Regions from separate parts of the Streptomyces sp. NPDC004629 genome, predicted to be linked through region 2. Evidence: riboswitches for the same ligand, from Rfam matches in the RefSeq annotation. Region 2 holds a riboswitch; each other region holds the start of a gene.
What was found. Region 2 has a riboswitch for cobalamin ahead of ACFYTE_RS31920 (prenyltransferase/squalene oxidase repeat-containing protein). Riboswitches for the same ligand answer to the same signal wherever they lie in the genome.

Region 1 (7,164 bases), on a different contig from region 2:
CTGCGTGAGGTGCTGGCCGGGCCGGGCGTCGAGGTCACCGGCCGGATCGGCTCCGAGGAACTTGAGGTGACCGGCCTGACCGCCCGGGAGATCGGGCTCAGGGCCGCCGAGCACGGGATCGCGCTGTTCGAGCTGAGCGCGCGCACGGTGTCGCTGGAGGAGGCGTTCATGGAACTGACCCGGGATGCCGTGGAGTACCACGGCTCGACCGCCGGCCCCGAGGCCCTGGGGAGGGCGGCATGAGCGCCCCGGCCGCGACCGCCGGGTCGCCCCGGAGCCTCGGCGTGCGTCCCGCGTACCGGGTGACCGGGCCGCGGGTGCTGCGTTCGGAGTGGGCCAAGCTGTGGTCGCTGCGCTCGACGTGGATCACGCTGGCCCTGGGCCTGGTGTTCCTGGTGGGCTTCGGACTGATCGCCGCGTCGCGCTACCGCTCCGGGTACGATTCCGGCCACCTCGACGGGGACTTCGCCGACGCGAGCGCGGTGAGCCTGTCCCTGTTCGGCACGAGCTTCGCCCAACTCGCCCTCGGCGTGCTCGGGGTGCTGGTGACGGCCGGGGAGTACTCGACCGGCATGATCCGCTCGACGCTGGCGGCGGTGCCGCGGCGGCTGCCCGTGCTGTGGTCGAAGGCGGCGGTGTTCTCAAGGACGCGCGGCCCGATGAACTCCTCGCCGGGATCCGGGCGGTGGCGGCGGGCGACGCGATCATCGCCCCCGTCCTCACCCGCCGCCTCCTGGACGAGTTCACCCGTCACCCCCCGGTGTACGGCACGGGCGGCCCCGGGGCCGCGGACCCGAGGCTCGGCTCCCTGACCGGCCGCGAGCGGGAGATCCTCGTCGCCATCGGCAAGGGGTGGACCAACGGAGAGATCGCCGCGCACTTCGTCGTGGCCGAGTCCACCGTCAAGACCCACGTCGGCCGCGTCCTCGCCAAGATCGGCGCCCGCGACCGCGTCCAGGCGGTGATCTTCGCCTACGACCACGGCTTGGCCCGCCCGAACGCGGACTGAACGGGCGCGGCACACGGGGCACGTAGGCTGGCCGGTGCAGCTGGTTCGCCCTGTCCGCCAGGCAGGCGCGTCGCAAGAGGGAACCCGGTGGGAATCCGGGACTGCCCCGCAGCGGTGAGCGGGAACGACCGCCGTCCTACGCACTGGGCCCGGAAGTGACGGGCCTGGGAAGCAACGGCCAGTAGATGTCTCGTACGAGAACGAGGCGTGCCCGCGAGTCCGAAGACCTGCCACTGCCCGCGCGCGGACCGCCGCGCGCGGAGATCCCGGTGACCCCGAGGGCGGGTCGGTGTGCATATCAGGCGGGCACGGATGTCGTGGCCCGTCCGTTCTGTCATCCCTTCGCGCTCTCGCTCCGCGTCTTCGGGGTCGCTCTCGTCCCAAGCTCGCGAAGGAGAGTTTCGTGACAGCGAATTCCGCGGCCCCGGCGGTGCGGGCCACCGTCTACGGCTACCCCCGCCAGGGCCCGAACCGGGAACTGAAGAAGGCGATCGAGGGCTACTGGAAGGGCCGCGTCACCGCGGACGCCCTCCGGAAGACGGCCGCGGGCATCCGCCGCGCCAACTGGCGGCAGCTGGCCGACGCCGGTCTCCATGAAGTCCCGACCGGTGACTTCTCGTACTACGACCATGTCCTGGACACCACCGTCATGGTGGGTGCGATCCCCGAGCGTCACCGCGCCGCGGTCGAGGCGGACGGGTTGGACGGGTACTTCGCGATGGCGCGCGGCACCCAGGACGTGGCACCACTGGAGATGACCAAGTGGTTCGACACCAACTACCACTATCTGGTGCCAGAGTTGGGCCCCGAGACGGTGTTCGAAGCCCATGCGGCGAAGCAGGTCGGGGAACTCCGCGAAGCCCTCGCTCTCGGTCTCCGCGCTCGTCCGGTGCTTCTCGGTCCCCTCACCTATCTGCTGCTCGCCAAGCCCGCCCCCGGTGTCCCGGCCGGCTTCGCGCCCCTCACGCTCCTCGACCGGCTGCTGCCCGTGTACGCACGGGTTCTCGCCGAGCTGCGTGCGGCCGGCGCCGAGTGGGTGCAGTTGGACGAGCCCGCCCTGGTGCAGGACCGCACCCCGGCCGAGCTGAACGCGGCCGCCCGCGCCTACCGCGACCTGGGCGTACTCAGCGACCGTCCCAAGCTCCTGGTCGCGTCGTACTTCGACCGGCTCGGCGAGGCCCTGCCCGTGCTCGCCGAGGCACCCGTGGACGGACTCGCCCTGGACTTCACCGGTCCCGCGGCGGCGAACCTCGACGGCCTCGCGGCGACCGGGGGCCTGCCGGGCAAGCGGCTCGTGGCGGGCATCGTCGACGGCCGCAATGTGTGGATCAACGACCTGGGCAGGTCGCTGTCCACCCTGGCCACGCTCCTCGGCCTCGCCGACCGCGTGGACGTGGCCGCCTCCTGCTCCCTCCTGCACGTACCGCTGGACGCCGCCGTCGAACGGGACATCGAGCCGCAGATCGCCCGCTGGCTTGCCTTCGCCCGGCAGAAGACCGCCGAAGTCGTCACCCTCGCCCGCGGCCTGGCCCACGGCCCCGACACCATCGCCGCCGAACTGGCCGCCAACCGCGCCGATCTCACCTCCCGCGCGGCCTCCCCCGTCACCCGGGACCCGGCCGTCCGGGCCCGCTCGGCCGCCGTCACCGCGGCCGACGCCCGCCGTTCCCAGCCGTACACCGAACGGGTCGCCGCCCAACGGGCCCACCTGAGGCTGCCGTTGCTGCCGACCACGACCATCGGTTCCTTCCCGCAGACCGGCGACCAGCGCACCGCCCGTGCAGCCCTGCGAGCAGGGAAGATCGACACGGCAACCTACGAGCAGCGCATCGAGGCCGAGATCCGGGAGGTGATCGCATTCCAGGAGAAGACCGGCATCGACGTCCTGGTGCACGGCGAGCCGGAACGCAACGACATGGTCCAGTACTTCGCGGAACAGCTCACCGGGTATCTGGCGACACGGCACGGCTGGGTCCAGTCGTACGGCACCCGCTACGTCCGTCCGCCGATCCTGGCCGGCGACATCTCCCGGCCCAAGCCGATGACGGTGCGCTGGACGACGTACGCCCAGTCGCTCACCGTACGTCCGGTCAAGGGCATGCTCACCGGTCCGGTCACCATGCTCGCCTGGTCGTTCGTCCGCGACGACCAGCCCCTCGCCGAGACCGTCCGGCAGGTCGCCCTCGCCCTGCGCGACGAGGTCGACGACCTGGAGGCGGCCGGCACGTCGGTGATCCAGGTGGACGAGCCCGCGCTGCGTGAGACCCTGCCGCTGCGTGCCGCCGACCGCCCGGACTACCTGTCCTGGGCCACCGAGGCATTCCGTCTCACGACCGGTGGAGTGCGGCCGGACACCCAGGTCCATACGCACATGTGCTACGCCGAGTTCGGCGACATCGTCCAGGCCATCGATGACCTCGACGCCGATGTCATCAGCCTGGAGGCGGCCCGCTCCCATATGCAGGTCGCCCGGGAACTGGCGGCGCACGGCTATCCACGCGAGGCCGGACCGGGCGTGTACGACATCCACTCCCCGCGGGTGCCGAGCGCGCGGGAAGCGGCCGGCCTGCTGCGCGCCGGCCTGCGGGCCATCCCGGTGGAACGCCTGTGGGTCAACCCGGACTGCGGTCTGAAGACCCGCGGCTGGCCGGAGGTCCGGGCCTCCCTGGAGAACCTGGTCTCGGCGGCCCGGGAGGTGCGCGCGGACCTGTCCGCGGACTGACGGCAGGCGACGGCCCGCCGATCGCCGGGTCCGTGCCGGAAGGGGAAAGCTCCCGCAGCCATTCGGTTCGCGGGAGCTTTCCGTCGGGATGCCTGCTGGTGAGGGGTGAGAAGACGGTCACCGGCAGGACGCCTGTGCGGCGGACGCTACGGCGTCACGGCGCGAGCAGCAGGCTGTTGCCGCGCTCCTTGGCGGCGGCGTAACGCCTGGCCACGTCCTGCCAGTTGACGACCTTCCACATGGCCTCGATGAAGTCGACCTTCTGGTTCTTGTACTGGAGGTAGAAGGCGTGCTCCCAGGCGTCGAAGACCAGGACGGGGGTGGCGCCCTGGCCGACGTTGCCCTGGTGGTCGTAGACCTGCTCGACGATCAGCCGGCCGCTCAGCGGCTCGTAGGCGAGGACGCCCCAGCCGGAACCCTGTGTCGTGGCGGACGCCTTGGACAGCTGGGCCTTGAGGTTCTGGAACGAGCCGAACGACTCCGCGATGGCGTCCGCGAGTTCGCCGACGCCGTCCTTCTCCAGCGGTTCGCCGCCGCCGTCGCCGGTCATGTTCTGCCAGTAGATGGAGTGCAGGATGTGCCCGGAGAGATGGAAGGCCAGGTTCTTCTCCAGGCCGTTGATCGAGCCCCACGACTCCTTGTCCCGCGCCTCGGCGAGCTGTTCCAGGGTGTCGTTGGCGCCCTTCACATAGGCGGCGTGGTGCTTGTCGTGGTGCAGCTCGATGATCTCGGGGCTGATGACCGGAGCGAGCGCCGCGTAGTCGTACGGAAGCTCCGGGAGCGTGTAGACCGGCATGTCCAACATCCTCCATCGTAATTGCGAACCATGCGCAACTGCACGCTAGCAGCAGGAAGCGGGAGGGTCGATGAGGCGCGGGACCTGCCAGTGGCACATCCGCTCGATCGCCATGTCCAAGCCGGCGCCGAGCAACGGGCGGACGCGGCTCTCCTGACGACACATGCAGACACCTTGCCGCTCAGTGACACACGGCTCTATGCTCCCGAACTGACTCGCCAGTAACTAAGGTGCGATCCACATCAGTTCGGCGTACCACCTGCCCGGCGGCCCGCTGAAGACGCCCGTCGTCACCAACCGGGGACGTCCCCTTCACGGCACCCTCATCCGCGCCCGGCAAGGCTCAGCACGCCCACCCGCAAGGAGCTTGACGCAGCAGAGAGCTTGACGCAGCAGAGAGTGAGAGCCGCATGAACCGGCCCGAACCCCACCCCGAACCCGGCACCACAACCGCCGTACCACGCGGTGGCATCTCCCCCGCCGGCCCGCTACGCGCTCGTCGCGTCGCCCTGTCCCTGGCCGCACTTGTGTGCCTGGGCGTGACGGGCGGCGCCCCCGCCACAGCCGCGCCGCAGAGCGAGGTCGTCTCGCGGGGAGTCACCATTCCGGCCTTCTACACCCCGCCCGACTCCCTCCCCAAGGCCAACGGCGCACTCGTCCGCACCGCTCCCCTCCCCCTGGCGCTGAGCCTGCCCGGCCTCGACGGAAGGCCCCTGCCCGGCACCGCGACCCGCCTCATGTACAAGTCCACCGACGCGTCGGGACAACCGGTCGCCGTGACCGGCGCCTACCTCGAACCGTCAGCGGCCTGGAGGCACGGCGGCCCGCGCCCGCTGGTGGCCCTCGCCCCGGGCACCATGGGACAGGGCGACCAGTGCGCGGCCTCCCTCGGGCTCGAACACCCGATCACCTTCAACGGCCGAACCGTGTCCGTCGGATACGAGAACCTGGCCGTCTACCGCCTGCTGTCCACCGGAGTGGCGGTCGTCGTCACCGACTACGTCGGGCTCGGCGCGACAGACCGGCTCCACACGTACGTCAACCGCCTCGACGCCGGACACGCCGTACTCGACGCCGTACGTGCCGCCCGCAACCTGCCGGACGCATCGATCAGTTCGGCCTCGCCCACCGGCCTGTACGGCTACAGCCAGGGCGGCGGAGCCAGCGCGGCAGCCGCCGAACTCCAGCCCGTCTACGCCCCCGACATCACCCTGGCCGGCACCTACGCCGGTGCCCCGCCCGCGGACCTGGCCGCGGTGGTCAAGGGCATCGACGGCAGTGCCCTGGCGGGCGCTCTGGGCTGGTCGGTCAACGGCTTCCTGCAGAGCGACCCCGCGCTCGGGGCCGTCGCCGACCGGCACCTCAACACCGTTGGGAAGAACGCGCTGCACGACCTGTCGACCATGTGCGTCGGTGACGCCGTCCTCACCTACGCCTTCACCAAGAGCACGACCTGGACCCGCAGTGGGGAGTCCCTGACCGATGTGGTCAACAGCGAGCCCCTGCTGCGCGCCACCCTCGACGCCCAGCGCATCGGCACACTGACGCCGACCAGCCCCGTACGCCTGGTGACCGGCGTCCAGGACGACATCGTCCCGCACGCCCAGGCCCGCCGGCTCGCCCTCGACTGGTGCGCCAAGGGAGCCGACGTCACCTACAAGGCGGTCACCCTGCCCAACCTGGGCGACAAACTACTCACCAACCACCTCGCCCCCCTACTGACCGACCAGACAGCAGCCATCACCTGGCTCACCACCCGCCTCTCCGGCACCCCAACCCCTTCCAACTGCACCACGCTCCCCTCCCAGCCGTGACGACACGGACTTCAGCGGCACCACGCCCCTGAACAGGTCCCCCGACATCGACCGCGACATCACCGCCGACCAGGTGGCCGGCATGCCCCCCGGCTTCAGATTTGCTCTCAGACATGACCCGGAGGGTGATCAAGCTGTCGCACGGCGCATGACTTCGGAAGAGATGTCAATGAAGGCGTGGACAACAGGATGGCGAGGTTCTAAGTGGCTGGACAGCCGGCCGAGCTTCGCGCCGATGCACCCCGGCCCACCGCAGCCCGCGCCGATTGGCCGCGCTGACCGACGCGACGGCAACGCCGAGGCCGCGTAGTCCCGCCACCTCAAGAATCACCAGGGGACTTTCCGTCGCCCAGCACGGCAAGCCGCCGAAAGACCGGAAAGCGCCTCCGTACCAGGTCAGAGGCTCTTTCTCAGGCAAAGCCGACAGGGGCGGCAGACGAGTCGGGCTGTACGCCGGGTTCTGTTCCCCGGCTCCTTGCGGAGGTCGGGGTGACGGCCATCCATCTAGGGCCGGTGTTGCCACCGGCCTCGTGCGGTCTACCCGCGGACTCGGGCGGGCAGCCCTCGAACGTCCGCGCAGGAACACCAGGGTGCTCCCTCTTGACCTTGCTCCGGGTGGGGTTTACCTAGCTGCCCAGGTCACCCTGGGCACTGGTGGTCTCTTACACCGCCGTTTCACCCTTACCCGGCACCGAAGCGCCGGGCGGTCTGCTTTCTGTGGCACTGTCCCGCGGGTCACCCCGGGTGGCCGTTAGCCACCACCCTGCCCTGTGGAGCCCGGACGTTCCTCGGGAAGCCCCCTACGGGGACTCCACGCGGCCGT
Region 2 (7,164 bases):
GCTGTGCCTATTCCGGATAATCCGCTGGGGCACACGCTTGTGTACGTCGTGGACACCGATCGCGGGCCGGTGCTGGTCGACACCGGGTGGGACGACCCCGGGTCGTGGGACACGCTGGTCGCGGGGCTGATCGCCTGCGGGACGTCCGTGCGGGAGGTGCACGGGGTCGTCATCACCCATCACCACCCCGACCACCACGGGCTGTCCGGGCGGGTGCGGGAGGCGTCCGGCGCGTGGGTGGCGATGCACGCGGCCGACACGGCGGTGGTACGGCGCACCCGAGAGGCCCGCCCCGAGCGGTGGTTCGCCTACATGAGCGCCAAGCTCGCGGCGGCCGGCGCCCCCGAGGACCATCTCGCGCCGCTGCGCTCCCCCCGCTCCGTGCCGCGGCTGTCCCCCGCCCTGCCCGACCGGGAGATCGTCCCCGGCGAACTCCTCGACCTGCCGGGCCGCCGGCTGCGGGCCGTCTGGACGCCGGGGCACACGCCCGGTCACGTCTGTCTCCACCTGGAGGAGGAGCATCCCGCCGGACTGCCCGGCCACGGCCGCCTGTTCTCCGGCGACCATCTGCTCCCGGAGATCACCCCGCACATCGGGCTGTACGAGGACCCGGACGACGCGACCGTGACCGATCCGCTCGGGGACTATCTCGACTCGCTGGAGCGGGTCGGCCGGCTCGCCCCCGCCGAGGTGCTGCCGGCCCACCAGCACGCGTTCACCGATGCGGCCGGCCGGGTGCGGGAGTTGCTTGCGCATCATGAGGAACGGCTGGGTGGTCTGCTGGCGCTGCTCGCCGTACCGCTCACTCCGTGGCAGCTGGCCGAGCGGATGGAGTGGAACCGGCCCTGGCCGGAGATCCCGCCCGCGTCCCGCAACATCGCCGTCTCGGAGGCCGAGGCGCACTTGCGCCGCCTGGTTGAGCAGGGGCGGGCTGAACCGGTCCCGGGTGCCTGGCCGGTGGCTTACGTACGGACCGGCTGAACAGCTCGCCTCGCTGGGTGCGGGTGCGTTTGGGGCGGGTGCGCCTACTGGGGTGCCTCGAATTGTCGGTGGGCGGGTGCGGGTTTGGTTTGGCTGGGCGCGCAGTTCCCCGCGCCCCTTTGGGGCGCTGCTGTGGACGTCCGCCTCGGGGGGTCCCGAGGGGGGTCGGTAGAGTGGGTGGGGTGTCATCACATCCGTGTGGGGGGAAGCCGGTGCAATTCCGGCGCTGACCCGCAACCGTGAGCCGGACTTTCAGGTCCGGTGAGCCGGACTGCCCCGGGCGGAACGTTGACCGGCTCACGTGCGTCGGCACCCGCCGCGCACGGCACCGTCGAGGTTTACGGGGCCCGAGCCGCCCGGGGTGTCCCGTGCTGCCCGGCTTCCTCGCGAACCGACCGCGAAGAGAGGCACCCGCCGACCATGAACGTCCGCCGTAGCGCAGCGGCCCTGGCCTCCGTCGGCGTGCTCGCCGCCGCCGCGCCCGCCCTGGCCGCGAGCCCGTCGCCGTCCTCGTCGACGGTGCTCCCGTCCGGGCTGTACGGCGACTCGGATCCGAAGTACGACGGCGTCTGGCGGCAGTCGCTGGCGCTGCTCGCGCAGCGCACGGTGTCCGTGACGCCCGCCGCCAAGGCGGTCGACTGGCTGACCGGACAGCAGTGCGCGAACGGCGCGTTCGCCGCCTTCCGCGCCGAGCCCGCGCGGGCCTGCGACGCCAAGGTGATGACCGACACCAACAGCACGGCCGCCGCCGTCCAGGCGCTGGCGGCGCTCGGCGGGCACGAGGACGCCACCGGCAAGGCGGTGACCTGGCTGAAGTCGGTGCAGAACGAGGACGGCGGCTGGGCCTACGCACCGGGTGGCGCGAGCGACGCGAACTCCACGGCCGTGGTCATCGGCGCGCTCGCGGCGGCCGGTGAGCGGCCTGCGGAGGTCGCCAAGGGCGGCAGGTCGCCGTACGACGCGCTGCTGAAGCTGGCCCTGCCCTGCACAGGAGAAGGCGCGGGCGCCTTCGCCTACCAGCCGGACAAGAAGGGCGCGTTGACCGCCAACGCGGACGCCACCGCGGCGGCCGTGGTGGGCGCCCTGGGCGCGGGCCTCGACGCGAAGACGGGCAAGCCGGACCAGGCGTCCGGCAAAGAGTCCGGCAAGGAGTCCGGCACGGGGTGCGTGGACTCGGACCCGCTCACCCCCGAACAGGCCGCGGCCAACGGCGCCGGGTATCTCGCGAAGGCCGTCGCCGAGGACGGCCACCTCACGTCCGCGCTGGCCGGCGCCCCCGAGCAGCCCGACTACGGCAACACGGCCGACGCGGTCGTCGCGCTCGCCGCGCAGGGCGGTGCGCAGCGGGCGGCGAAGCCGTTGGCGTGGCTGGAGAAGAACGCGGCGGCCTGGGCGAAGCAGAGCGGGCCGGCCGGGTACGCCCAGTTGATCTTCGCGGCGCATGCCGCCGGCGCGGACCCGCGGGACTTCGGCGGTACGGACCTGGTGCGGGCGCTCAACGCGACCGGCCCGGCGCCGCAGACCGCCGAGGCGACGAAGGCGGCCGACGCGTCCGGCACGAAGGACGACGGCGGCTCGGGTACCAGCCTGTGGTGGATGGTCGGCTCCGGTCTGGCCGCGGGCGCCGGCATCGGCTTCCTGATCAGCAGCCGCAGAAAGCAGCAGCAGCTGTGACCGGCGTGCGGCGCGGCGCGCTCCTGCTGCTGGCCGCGCTCCTGGTCTGGGGCGCCGCGGGCCAGGCGCAGGCCGTCGGCTACCGCTACTGGTCCTTCTGGGAGCGCGCGGGCGACCGGTGGACGTACGCCACCGAGGGCCCGTCGACGGCCCGGCCCGCGGACGGTGCCGTGCAGGGCTTCCGGTTCGCGGTGAGCGAGGACTCCGGCGACGCCACGCGCCCGCGCGGTGCGGCCGGCTTCGACACGATCTGCGCGCAGACGCCGGAGCGGGAGGGCCGCAAGCGGGTGGCGCTGGTCCTCGACTTCGGTACGGCGGCGGACGCGGCCGAGGGCGAGACGCCGCCGAAGGCGCGGACCGCCTGCGCGGTCGTCGCACCCGACGCGACGACGGCGGAGGCGCTGGCGGCGGTCGCCGGGCCGCTGCGCTACGACGCCAACGCCATGCTGTGCGCGATCGCCGGATACCCGCGCAAGGGCTGCGGCGAGCAGGTGGCGTCCGCCGGTGACAAGCCGACGTCCGCCGCGAAGCGGCCCGCGGCCACCGAGGACGGCGGCCCGTCGATCGGTTTGTGGGCGGGCGTGGCCGCGGTCGTCCTGCTCGGCACGGCAGCCGTCTGGCAGGCCCGCCGACGCCACCATGCGTAACCGCCCTGCCCGCCAGCCACCGCACGGCACCCCCGGCACGGACCGGCCCGCCGGCACAGACGGTGGCACAGACCGACCCGGCGCCACAGACCAGCCCAGCGGCACAGACCAGCTTGGCGGCACAGACCAGCCCAGCGGCACGGACCGGCCTGGCGACACAGACCAGCCCAGCGGCACAGACCGGCCTGGCGCCACAGACCAGCCCAGCGGCACAGACCGGCCTGGCGCCACAGACCAGCCCAGCGGCACAGACCAGCCTGGCGCCACAGACCAGCCCAGCGGCACGGACCAGCCCAGCGGCACAGACCGGCCTGGCGCCACAGACCAGCCCAGCGGCACGGACCAGCCCAGCGGCACAGACCGGCCTGGTGGGACGGACCGGCCTGGTGGGACGGACCGGCCTGGTGGGACGGACCGGCCTGGTGGGGCGGGGGGTGGCGGTCACACGGGTGGGGCCGGCGGCGCGGACGCGCCTGGCGGCCTTCGCCGGGAGCCGTCGTACCGCACGAGCGGCGCCCGTGGCACGGGCAGTACGCGTACGGGCCGCAAGGGCGGCGCGAGCCGGCGGGTCGGTTCGGGCGGGGGGTCCGTGTCCCGGTCGCGGCGGCGAAGCGTCGTGCATCCCGGGGCCTGGTGGGTGTGGGCGGTCGGGCTCGGGGTCGGGGCCAGCCGGACGACCAATCCGCTGCTGCTCGGGCTGCTCGTCGCGGCGGCGGGCTATGTGGTGGCCACCCATCGCAGCTCCGCCCCCTGGGCCCGGTCCTACACGGCGTTCGCCAAGCTGGCGCTCGCCGTGCTCGTCGTACGCCTCGTCTTCGCGGTGGTCCTCGGCTCCCCGATCCCCGGCACGCACGTCCTCGTCACCCTCCCCGAAGTCCCGCTGCCGCACTGGGCGCAGGGCATCCGCCTCGGCGGCCGGGTCACCGCCGAGTCACTGCTGTTCGCGCTGTACGACGGCCTCAAGCTGGCCACGCTGCTGATCTGCGTCGGCGCGGCCAACGCCCTCGCCAACCCGGCCCGTCTCCTCAAGTCCCTGCCGGGCGCCCTGTACGAGATCGGCGTGGCCGTGGTCGTCGCGCTCACCTTCGCGCCGAACCTGATCGCGGACGTACAGCGGCTGCGGGCCGCGCGCCGGCTGCGGGGCCGCCCGGACCGGGGCGTGCGCGGCCTGCTCCAGGTCGGCCTCCCCGTGCTGGAGGGCGCCCTGGAACGCTCCGTCGCGCTGGCCGCCGCGATGGACGCCCGCGGGTACGGCCGTACCGCCGACGTGCCCGTCGCCGTCCGCCGTACGACCGCCGCGCTCACCCTGGGCGGCCTGCTCGGCGTCTGCGCCGGCACGTACGGGCTGCTCACCGCCGAGGGCGGCACCTACGGGCTGCCGGTGCTGCTCGCCGGGGTGGTCGCGGCCCTCGCCGGGCTGCGCCTCGGCGGCCGGCGCTCGACCCGCACCCGGTACCGGCCCGACCCGTGGAACGCGCGGGCCTGGCTGGTCGCCGCATCCGGTGCCGCGGTCGCCGCGCTGCTCGCCCTGGCCGCGGCCCGGAACCCGGCGGCGCTGCACCCCGGGGTGGTCCCGCTCGCCGCGCCCACGCTGCCGCTGTGGCCCGCGGCGGCCGTACTCCTCGCCCTCATTCCCGCAGTCGTGGTCCCCAGGGAGCCGTCGTGATCCGCTTCGAGGACGTCAGCGTGACATACGACGGTGCCGTCGAACCCACCGTCCAGAGCCTGGACTTCGAGGTGCCCGAGGGTGAACTCGTGCTGCTCGTCGGGCCGTCCGGAGTCGGCAAGTCCACGGTGCTGGGCGCGGTGAGCGGGCTCGTCCCGCACTTCACCGGGGGTACCCTGCGCGGCCGGGTCACCGTCGCGGGACGCGACACCCGCACCCACAAGCCGCGCGAACTCGCCGACGTCGTCGGCACGGTGGGGCAGGATCCGCTCGCGCACTTCGTGACGGACACCGTGGAGGACGAACTCGCCTACGGCATGGAGTCGTTGGGGCTGGCGCCGGCGGTGATGCGGCGGCGGGTCGAGGAGACCCTGGATCTGCTCGGGCTGGCGGAGCTGCGGGACCGGGACATCGGCACGCTGTCCGGTGGGCAGCGGCAGCGGGTCGCCATCGGGTCCGTGCTCACCCCGCACCCGCGGGTGCTGGTCCTCGACGAACCGACGTCGGCGTTGGATCCGGCCGCCGCGGAAGAGGTTCTGGCGGTGCTTCAGCGGCTGGTGCATGACCTGGGGACGACGGTGCTGATGGCCGAGCATCGGCTGGAGCGGGTGATTCAGTACGCCGACCAGGTGCTGTTGCTGCCTTCGGTGGGGGGTGCGCCGGTGCTGGGCGCTCCCGCTGAGGTGATGGCGGTGTCTCCGGTGTTTCCGCCGGTGGTGGATCTGGGGCGGCTGGCGGGGTGGTCGCCGTTGCCGCTCACTGTCCGCGAGGCGCGGCGCTGGGCTGGGCGGCTTCGGCTGCGCCTGGCCGACGTTGCGGTCCCGCCGCCGGTGACTGGCCGTCTTTCGACTGCGGCGCCGTCGGGGCCGAGCGCGGCACCGCGGCGCTGGCCTCGGCTCATGCGGCGTCGTTCGACTGCGGCGCCGTCGTGGCCGAGCGCGCAGTTCCCCGCGCCCCTGCAGGGCGCTGCCCAGGCGTCGGCGGAATCAGGTGACGGGGTCGGGGCGCAGGCGGACCCGCCGTCCATGACCGACCGCCCCCCGACCGCGGCGCCGTCGGGGTCGCTCGCGCAGTTCCTCGCGCCCCTTTGGGGTGCGGCGTTGCCTGCGGGTCTTGGGGGTGTTGCTGAGGTGCGGGGGGTTGGGGTGTGGCGGGGGGCGGTTGAGGCTCTGCGGGGGGTTGATCTCAGGGTTGATCGTGGGGAGATCGTCGCTCTGATGGGTCGTAACGGGGCCGGGAAGTCGACCCTGTTGAACTCACTCGTCGGGTTGGTTGAGCCGGGGGTGGGGAGTGTCCGGGTCGGCGGAGCCGTCCCGCACCGCACGCCGCCGCGCGAACTGGTGCGGCGGGTGGGGCTGGTTCCGCAGGAGCCTCGGGATCTGCTGTACGCCGACACCGTGGGCGCCGAGTGTGCCGCCGCCGACCGGGACGCGGGTGCCGAGCCCGGTACCTGCCGTGCGCTGGTGTCGGAGCTGCTGCCCGGGATCACCGACGACACGCATCCGCGTGATCTGTCCGAGGGCCAGCGGCTGGCGCTGGCGCTGGCCGTGGTGCTGGCCGCCCGTCCGCCGCTGCTCCTGCTGGACGAGCCGACCCGCGGCCTGGACTACGCGGCCAAGGCCCGCCTGGTCGCGCTGCTGCGCGGGCTCGCCGCCGAGGGGCACGCCGTCGTCCTGGCCACCCACGACGTGGAGTTGGCCGCCGAGCTGGCGCACCGGGTGGTGCTGCTCGCCGACGGTGAGGTGATCGCCGACGGCCCGACCGCCGACATCGTGGTCTCCTCCCCCTCCTTCGCCCCTCAGGTCACCAAGATCCTCGCCCCGCAGGAATGGCTCACTGTGACCCAGATACGGGAGGCACTGGCATGACAGCGGCGACTCGTCAGGCGAGGGCCGTCCGGATCGGGCCCCGTTCCGCTGCCGCGCTCGTGCTGGTCGGCGCCGTCGGGGTGGTCGCCTTCGGGTGGCCCTTTCTCGCTTCGCCCGGGTCGGGGATCAGCGCTCATGCGCAGGACGCGCCGTGGCTGTTCGCCGGCCTGCTGGTGCTGCTGCTCGCGGTCGTCGCGGCGGCGATCTCCGAATCGGGTCTTGGTCCGAAGGCGGTGGCGATGCTGGGCGTGCTGGCCGCGACCGGCGCGGCGCTGCGGCCGATCGGCGCGGGCACGGCGGGGATCGAGCCCATGTTCTTCCTGATGGT
Region 3 (7,164 bases), on a different contig from region 2:
CCCGCGCCCGCGGCGAACACGGGCGGGCTGTTGCCGACGCCACCGGTGTCGACGACCTCGGCGTTGACGGCCTTCGGCAACGACAGGCCGGACCAGGGCGAGGGACGGGGCGATGGGCAGGAGCTGCGCGGCGGGGACGGGGCGACGTCGCATGGGGCCCGTTCGGGTCCGGGGGAGCGCGGCGGCCGCAGGGGGGATCCGGGCCGGAGCGGCGGGGGTGCAGCCGGCTTCGGGGCGGGTCCGGGCTGCCGAGCGGAAGTCAGTCGGCTTCGGTGGCGGTACTGACGCCGGGCCGCTCCAGCAGGCGGGCGCGCGGAGGTCAGTTTGGCGGTCGGGCGACGGCCTGAACCCGGCCGCATGCGCGAGGATGGTGGCATGTCAGATGCCTTCACCACGCGCGTGCTGAACGTCGCCACCGGCTCCCGGGAGCGGATCGTCGACCTCACCGGCGACTGCGAGGCCTTCCTGCAGGAGACGGCGGCCGGCCGCGACGGCCTCCTCAACATCTTCGTACCGCATGCCACCGCGGGGATCGCCGTCATCGAGACCGGCGCAGGCAGCGACGACGACCTGCTGGCCGCCCTGCACACCCTGCTGCCCGCGGACGACCGCTGGCAGCACCGGCACGGCAGCCCCGGCCACGGCCGCGACCACGTCCTCCCCGCGATCGTCCCCCCGCACACGACCCTGCCGGTGCTGCGCGGCCGACTGGAACTCGGAACGTGGCAGTCCGTGTGCCTGGTGGACACCAACCGCGACAACCCGAACCGTCAGGTCCGGCTGAGCTTTCTGGGTGGGTGATCCGGGGCGGACGGCGCCGGTGCCGGGCGTCGGGGCTAGGCGGGCGGGGCTAGGGGGGCGGGTCTGACAGGGATGCACGGTCCCGGGCCGTGCGTACCGCCCGTGACAGCGAGGCGACGTCGTACGCGCCGTGGTGCCGCCGGCCGTTGACGAAGAACGTCGGCGTGCCGGAGACCCCGCTCAGATCGGCCGACTCCACGTCCTCGGCCACCCGTTCCGCGCCGGCCCGCGCCCGCAGGTCGCGGCGGAACGCCGCCATGTCGAGCCCGGTCCGCTCGGCGTGCTCAAGGAGATCCTTCACCCGCAGGCTCCCCTGGTGACTGATCAGGACGTCGTGCAGCTCCCAGTAGCGGCCCTGCAACGCGGCCGCCTCCACGGCCTCCGCGGCGAGCTGCGCGTCGGGGTGGACGTCCGTCAGGGGCAGATGCCGCCAGACGTAGCGCAGGTCGTCGCCGAACTCGGCCAGCAACGCGCGCACCACCGGCTCCGCCCGTCCGCAGTACGGGCATTCGTAGTCGCCGTACTCGACCAGGGTCACCGGAGCGTCGAGCGGACCGCGCACATGGTCGCGCGCCGTGTCGACGGGATCGCTCAGATCGACGAGCGGCTGCGCCTCGCCCAGCAGGGCCCGGGTCCGCCGGCGCGCGGGCAGCAGGGCGATGCTCCGCGTCAGGACCCAGGAGATCAGGCAGGACAGCACGACGGCCGCCAGAATGCCGGCCTTCGCCTGTTCCAGCCGCTGACCGTGGAAGGCGAGCGTGGCGATCAGCAGCGCCACCGTGAAGCCCACCCCGGCGAGGCTGCCGCCCACGGCGACCGCGCCCCAGCCCACCGCCGGCCGCAGCCGGCCCCGGCTCACCCGGGCCGCCACCCACGTGGCGCCCAGGATGCCCGCCGGCTTGCCCAGGACGTAGCCGCACACGATGCCCAGCGTGACGGGCGAGGCGAACGCCGCCGCGATCCGGTCGGCGCTGATCGTCAGACCCGCGTTGGCCAGCGCGAACAGCGGCACGATGACATGGCTCGTCCACGGGTGGACCATCCGCTGCAGCCGCTCGTTGGGCGAGAGGGCAAAGGCCAGACCGCGGCGCAGGGTGCGTTCCAGCTCCGGCGTCGGCTGCTCCCGAAAGCCCCGGAACAGCCGGGTGACCCGCTCCAGGGCGTGCCGCTCGGCCGGATGGGCGTACGTCAGCAGCCCCAGGACCAGGCCGCTCACCACCGGGTCCACCCCCGACCGCAGCAGCGCGCCCCACAGGGCCACCCCCAGGACCGCGTCCACCCCGGTGATCCGGACACCGGCCAGGCGCAGCGCGAGAAGCAGGGCGAGGATGCCGAGCGCGATACCCAGCGCGGGGAGCCGGACCGTGCCGCTGTAGGCGAGGGCGATGACGACCAGCGCCACGAGGTCGTCGGTGACCGCGACGGTGAGCAGGAAGACGCGCAGGCCGCCCGGCAGCCGGGGACCGAGCACGGCGAGCATGCCGAGGGCGAAGGCCGTGTCGGTGGACATGGCGGCGCCCCAGCCGTGCGCCGAGTCCAGTCCGGCGTTGAAGCCGAGGTAGATCACGACCGGGACGAGCATGCCGCTGACCCCGGCGACCACCGAGAGCACGAGGCGGCGCCGCTCGCGCAGTTCCCCGACGTCGACCTCGCGGCGGGCCTCCAGTCCCACGACGAAGAAGAACAGCGTCATCAGACCGCTGTTCACCCACTCGCGCAGCTCAAGCGAGACACCGGCCGAACCGATCGTCAGCGACATGTGCGTCCGCCACCACGCCGCGTAGCCGCCGGGGGAGACGTTGGCCCAGACGAGGGCCGCGATCACCGCGCCGAGCAGCACGGCGGCACTGCCGGTCTCGGTCCGCAGGAAGGCGCGCAGGGGGCTGCGCGGACCCGCGCCGCACGCGGTCTGTCCGGTCATGGACACGGTCCCGGACGGTGCGGCGGGACCGGTCGGCTCTGGCGGCACGTCGTGCACCCGCATCCCGATCAGTCGACGAGGACCCCGGCCGGGTCGATGGGCGAGGAACCGGCCGGGCGGGGGCGGCCGTCCTCCAGGACGGGCACGCGGCACCGGCGGGCCTGGACGGAGCCGGATGCCGTCGCGTGCGTGCCAGTTTAGTGAGGGGCCGCCGCGGGGCCGGCAATCGACGGCGGCCTTCTCCCCGCGGGCGGGCAGAATTTGCGTCGCTGTGCAAGTATGGAGGGGTGCCGGAAGCCCGGAGGACCGGGTGCCCGTCGACCGAGGAGGAGGTGAGCGACATGGATCGCAGCAGCAGTAGTCCGGGCCGCGCAAGGCCCCGCACCCCCATGTCCCCCCGCTCCTCGGGCACCCGGTAGCCCCCCGCCTCGTACGGCGGCTGCCATGCCCTCGACCCGCCCCGCCGCGACGGGGAAGGGAAGGTATCCATGGCGAACCCGACCACCTTCGGCCGCGCCCTCCGCCTCGCCGTCGGCGTCGCCTCCTGCGCGGTGTCCGGCACCGGCTTTCCCGACGCGGGGGGAGCCCGTCGCCTCAACTCGGGCGCCACACGGCGGTGTTCGGCTGCCGCCGGTCGGCCGGGGCCGTGCACCGGCGGGGGACCGGCCCCCCGCGGGCTGCCGGTGCCGCGCGACGGCGAGGACACCGGCGCCGTGCGCGCCCGCGTCTGCCGCAGCGGTGAGCCCGCCCGCCTCCTGGAACGGCTCGTCGCCCGGCTCCTCCCGGAGCCCGGCGTGCTCGACCTGTACCGGCACCCGGACCATGGCTCGTTCGGCACGGAACGGGAGGCGACGGCGGCATGAACGACCTCGACACCCAGAGCGCACGACGCTCCGTCCGCCGCGCCGCCCGACGCCTGGCGGAGGACGCACCCAAACTCGTCGTCGGCTCCGCGGACGCGTACCGGACCGGCCTCGCCACCCGCGCCGCCGACCTGCGCCGGGCCGTGCTCGCTGCCTGGCTCACCGGCGTGCCCGAACACGTCATAGCCGCCGACGGCGGCCTGTCCCCGGCCGTCGTGCACGAGTGGATCTGCGCCGGGACCCCGCCCGCGGATCCCGTCGACGGACCGGGGTGAGGCACGACGTCCCACTCGGGCCGGAGTGCCGGCGTCAGGAGGCGGCCCGGCACCCCGATGTCGGCGTGGTCGGCGTGGTCGGCGAGGACGGCCCCGGCCCGGAGGACGGCCCCGGTCCGGGGGACGGGGCCCGGTCCGGGGGACGGGGGGCCAGGTCCGGGCCGGCGGGCGATCTTGGTAGCCTGGCCGGGCCAGTCGTGCCACATCCGAGGCCAGGGAATCCGGTGTGAATCCGGAACTGACGCGCAGCGGTGAGGGGGACGGGCAGGGCACACCAAGCCACTGGGAGGGGTTCGGGCCGGCCGCGAGGCCGGCGCGGGGCCGTACCGGGAAGGCGCCCCGTCCGGACGAACCCGAGTCCGAAGACCTGCTGGCACCTCCGCGCCCCGTGCGCGGAGGACGTCCGTAGGCCAGGCTCCGCGTACGAGCCCCGACACCCGAGGCATGCCCATGCTGCGTTCCGCGTTCCGTCCCGCCCTGCTGTTGCTCACTCCGGCGCTGCTGCTGACCGCGTGCGGCGGCTCCGCCGGATCCGCCCCGGACTCCCGCCGCTCCGCCGCCGGTTACCCCCGCACGATCGACAACTGCGGCCACCCGGTCACCCTGACGTCGGCCCCCGAACAAGCCGTCTCCCTCAACCAGGGCAGCACCGAGATCCTGCTCTCCCTCGGCCTCGGGGACCGTCTCGCCGGCACCGCCACCTGGACCGACCCGGTGATGAAGGGCCTGGAGAAGGCCAACGCGTCCGTGCCCCGGCTCGCCGAGAACAACCCCTCCTTCGAGAAGGTGCTCGACGCCGAACCCGACTTCGTCACCGCGTCGTTCGTCTCGACCCTCGGCCAGGGCGGCGTCGCCACCCGCGAGCAGTTCGAGAAGCTGGGCGTGCCCACGTACGTCTCCCCGTCCGACTGCGCCGCCGGCAAGGACAACGCCGCCGGCGGCGACGGCTCCCGCAGCGCCCCGCTCACCCTCGACACCGTGTACGGCGAGATACGCGACCTGGCCCGCGCGTTCGGCGTCGACGAACGCGGAGACCGGCTCGTCGCAGGCCTGAAGGAACGGGTGCGGGCGGCCACCGCCGGCCTCGACGCCTCCGGTGTCTCGCTCATGTACTGGTTCGCCAACTCCCAGTCGCCCTACCTGGCCGGCTGCTGCGGCGCCCCCGGCGCCATCACCCGGGCCGTCGGCGCCGACAACGTGTTCTCCGACACCCACGACGAGTGGCCCCAGATCAACTGGGAGACCGTCGCCGACCGCGATCCGGACGTCATCGTCCTCGGCGACCTGACCCGCAGGTCCCAGACGGCCGAGACCGCCAAGGCCAAGATCCGCTTCCTGGAGACCGACCCCGCCACCCGCAATCTCACCGCCGTCAGGAAGAAGCGGTACATCCTGCTCAGCGGGCAGGCCATGAACCCGTCCATCCGCACGGTCGAGGGGATCGAACGGGTCGCCGCCGGACTGCGCGACCTCGGGCTCGCCAAGTGAACCTCCGCGCCTCGCTGTTGACCGCCGGCGGGCTGCTCGCGGTGACCGCTTCGGTGGCGTTCGCCGTGACCATCGGCCCCGCCGACATCTCCACGGGCGACGTCTGGGCCTGCGTCGCCGCCCATCTCGGCTTCGGCGACAGCACATTGGCGCCGCTGCGGGACGGCATCGTATGGAACCTGCGCATGCCCCGCACCCTGTTGGCCGCCCTCTGCGGCGCGGGCCTCGCGGTGTGCGGAGCGGTCATGCAGTCCCTGCTGCGCAATCCGCTCGCCGACCCGTTCGTGCTCGGGGTGTCCTCCGGGGCGTCCACCGGCGCGGTCGCCGTGGTCGTGCTCGGGATCGGCGGGGGAGCGGTGTCCCTGTCGGCGGGTGCGTTCGCCGGCGCCCTGCTGGCCTTCGGGCTCGTCCTCGTGCTCGGCCACACCCTGGGCGGCGCCCCCGACCGGGTGGTGCTCTCCGGTGTGGCGGCCATGCAACTGTTCTCCGCGCTCACCTCGTTCACCGTCCTGACGTCGGCGGACGCGGAGACCACCCGAGGCGTGCTGTTCTGGCTGCTCGGCTCGCTGACCGGCGCCGGCTGGGGCGAGGTGCTGCTGTGCGCGGTCGTGCTCACCGCCGTTCTCGTGGTCTGCCTCGGGCACGCCCGCACCCTGGACGCGTTCGCGTTCGGTGAGGACGCCGCGGCGGCGCTCGGTGTACGCGTCGCCCGCACCCGGCTGGTCCTGCTGTGCGCGACCGCGCTGCTGACCGCGACACTCGTCAGTTGCACCGGGGCGATCGGCTTCGTCGGCCTGGTGCTGCCGCACGCGGCCCGCGCGCTCACCGGTTCCGGCCACGCCCGGCTGCTGCCGGTCACGGCACTGGCCGGAGCCGTCTTCCTGGTGTGGGCGGACACGGTCGCCCGTACCGTCATCGATCCCCAGGAGGTGCCGGTGGGCGTGGTGACGTCGCTGATCGGCGTACCGGCGTTCGTGGCGGTCCTGTACCGCGGACGGAGGCGGACATGACCGGCCCGGACCCCACGGCCGACCGGAACACCCCACCCGGTCTGCGCGCGGAGCGCGTCGCGCGCCGCATCGACGGCCGGATCATCGTCGACGGCGTCACCCTCGCCCCCCGCCTTGGGCAGACGATCGGCCTGCTCGGCCCCAACGGCAGCGGCAAGTCGACCCTGTTGAGACTGCTCGCCGGAGTGTTCGCGCCCACCGCGGGAGTCGTCACCCTGGACGGCCGCCCGCTGGCCCGGGTCGGCCGGCGGGCCACCGCGCGACGCATCGCCACCGTCGAACAGCATGCGCACACCCAGACCGAGCTGACCGTCCGGGACGTCGTCGCCCTGGGCCGCATCCCGCACCGGCGGGCCTGGGCAGCGGCCGGTGCCGACGACGCGCGCGCGGTCGCCGACGCACTGGCCCGCACCGGGCTGACCGAGCGGGCCGGCCAGTTCTGGCACACCCTGTCCGGCGGCGAGCGCCAGCGCGCGCAGATCGCCCGTGCCCTCGCCCAGCAACCCCGCGAACTGCTGCTGGACGAACCCACCAACCACCTCGACATCCAGCACCAGTTGGACCTGCTGGACCTCGTCGCCGGCCTGCCGGTCACCACCGTGATCGCGCTGCACGACCTGAACCTGGCCGCGATGTACTGCGACCGGCTGCTCGTCCTGCAAGACGGCCGGGCGGTCGCGGAAGGCACCCCGTCCACGGTCCTCACGCCCGCCCTCATCGAGCGGGTCTACGGCGTCCGGGCCGAGGTCACCCAGCACCCCGGCCACCCGGTGATCCGCTTCCTGCGCCGGACGACCCGCGGTGCG

Region 1: another riboswitch for cobalamin. It lies ahead of metE (5-methyltetrahydropteroyltriglutamate--homocysteine S-methyltransferase); the one in region 2 lies ahead of ACFYTE_RS31920 (prenyltransferase/squalene oxidase repeat-containing protein).
Region 3: another riboswitch for cobalamin. It lies ahead of ACFYTE_RS39645 (ABC transporter substrate-binding protein); the one in region 2 lies ahead of ACFYTE_RS31920 (prenyltransferase/squalene oxidase repeat-containing protein).

What each region holds. Positions count from the first base shown of each region.
Region 1 covers NZ_JBIALO010000018.1:18,778-25,941, reverse strand. The annotation lists gene ACFYTE_RS26005 (ATP-binding cassette domain-containing protein) at 1-243, shown strand, start outside; partial or broken gene ACFYTE_RS26000 (ABC transporter permease) at 240-641, shown strand; partial or broken gene ACFYTE_RS25995 (response regulator transcription factor) at 632-1,009, shown strand; cobalamin riboswitch at 1,051-1,242, shown strand; gene metE (5-methyltetrahydropteroyltriglutamate--homocysteine S-methyltransferase) at 1,413-3,731, shown strand; gene ACFYTE_RS25985 (superoxide dismutase) at 3,886-4,527, opposite strand; gene ACFYTE_RS25980 (lipase family protein) at 4,938-6,341, shown strand; RNA gene rnpB (RNase P RNA component class A) at 6,775-7,164, opposite strand, start outside.
Region 2 covers NZ_JBIALO010000026.1:97,678-104,841, reverse strand. The annotation lists gene ACFYTE_RS31925 (MBL fold metallo-hydrolase) at 1-981, shown strand, start outside; cobalamin riboswitch at 1,145-1,275, shown strand; gene ACFYTE_RS31920 (prenyltransferase/squalene oxidase repeat-containing protein) at 1,402-2,655, shown strand; gene ACFYTE_RS31915 (SCO2322 family protein) at 2,652-3,302, shown strand; gene ACFYTE_RS31910 (CbiQ family ECF transporter T component) at 3,892-4,968, shown strand; gene ACFYTE_RS31905 (ATP-binding cassette domain-containing protein) at 4,965-6,836, shown strand; gene ACFYTE_RS31900 (ECF transporter S component) at 6,833-7,164, shown strand, end outside.
Region 3 covers NZ_JBIALO010000048.1:30,493-37,656, forward strand. The annotation lists gene ACFYTE_RS39625 (secondary thiamine-phosphate synthase enzyme YjbQ) at 376-801, shown strand; gene nhaA (Na+/H+ antiporter NhaA) at 851-2,722, opposite strand; gene ACFYTE_RS39635 (hypothetical protein) at 3,211-3,585, shown strand; gene ACFYTE_RS39640 (hypothetical protein) at 3,582-3,860, shown strand; cobalamin riboswitch at 4,036-4,250, shown strand; gene ACFYTE_RS39645 (ABC transporter substrate-binding protein) at 4,311-5,348, shown strand; gene ACFYTE_RS39650 (FecCD family ABC transporter permease) at 5,345-6,358, shown strand; gene ACFYTE_RS39655 (ABC transporter ATP-binding protein) at 6,355-7,164, shown strand, end outside.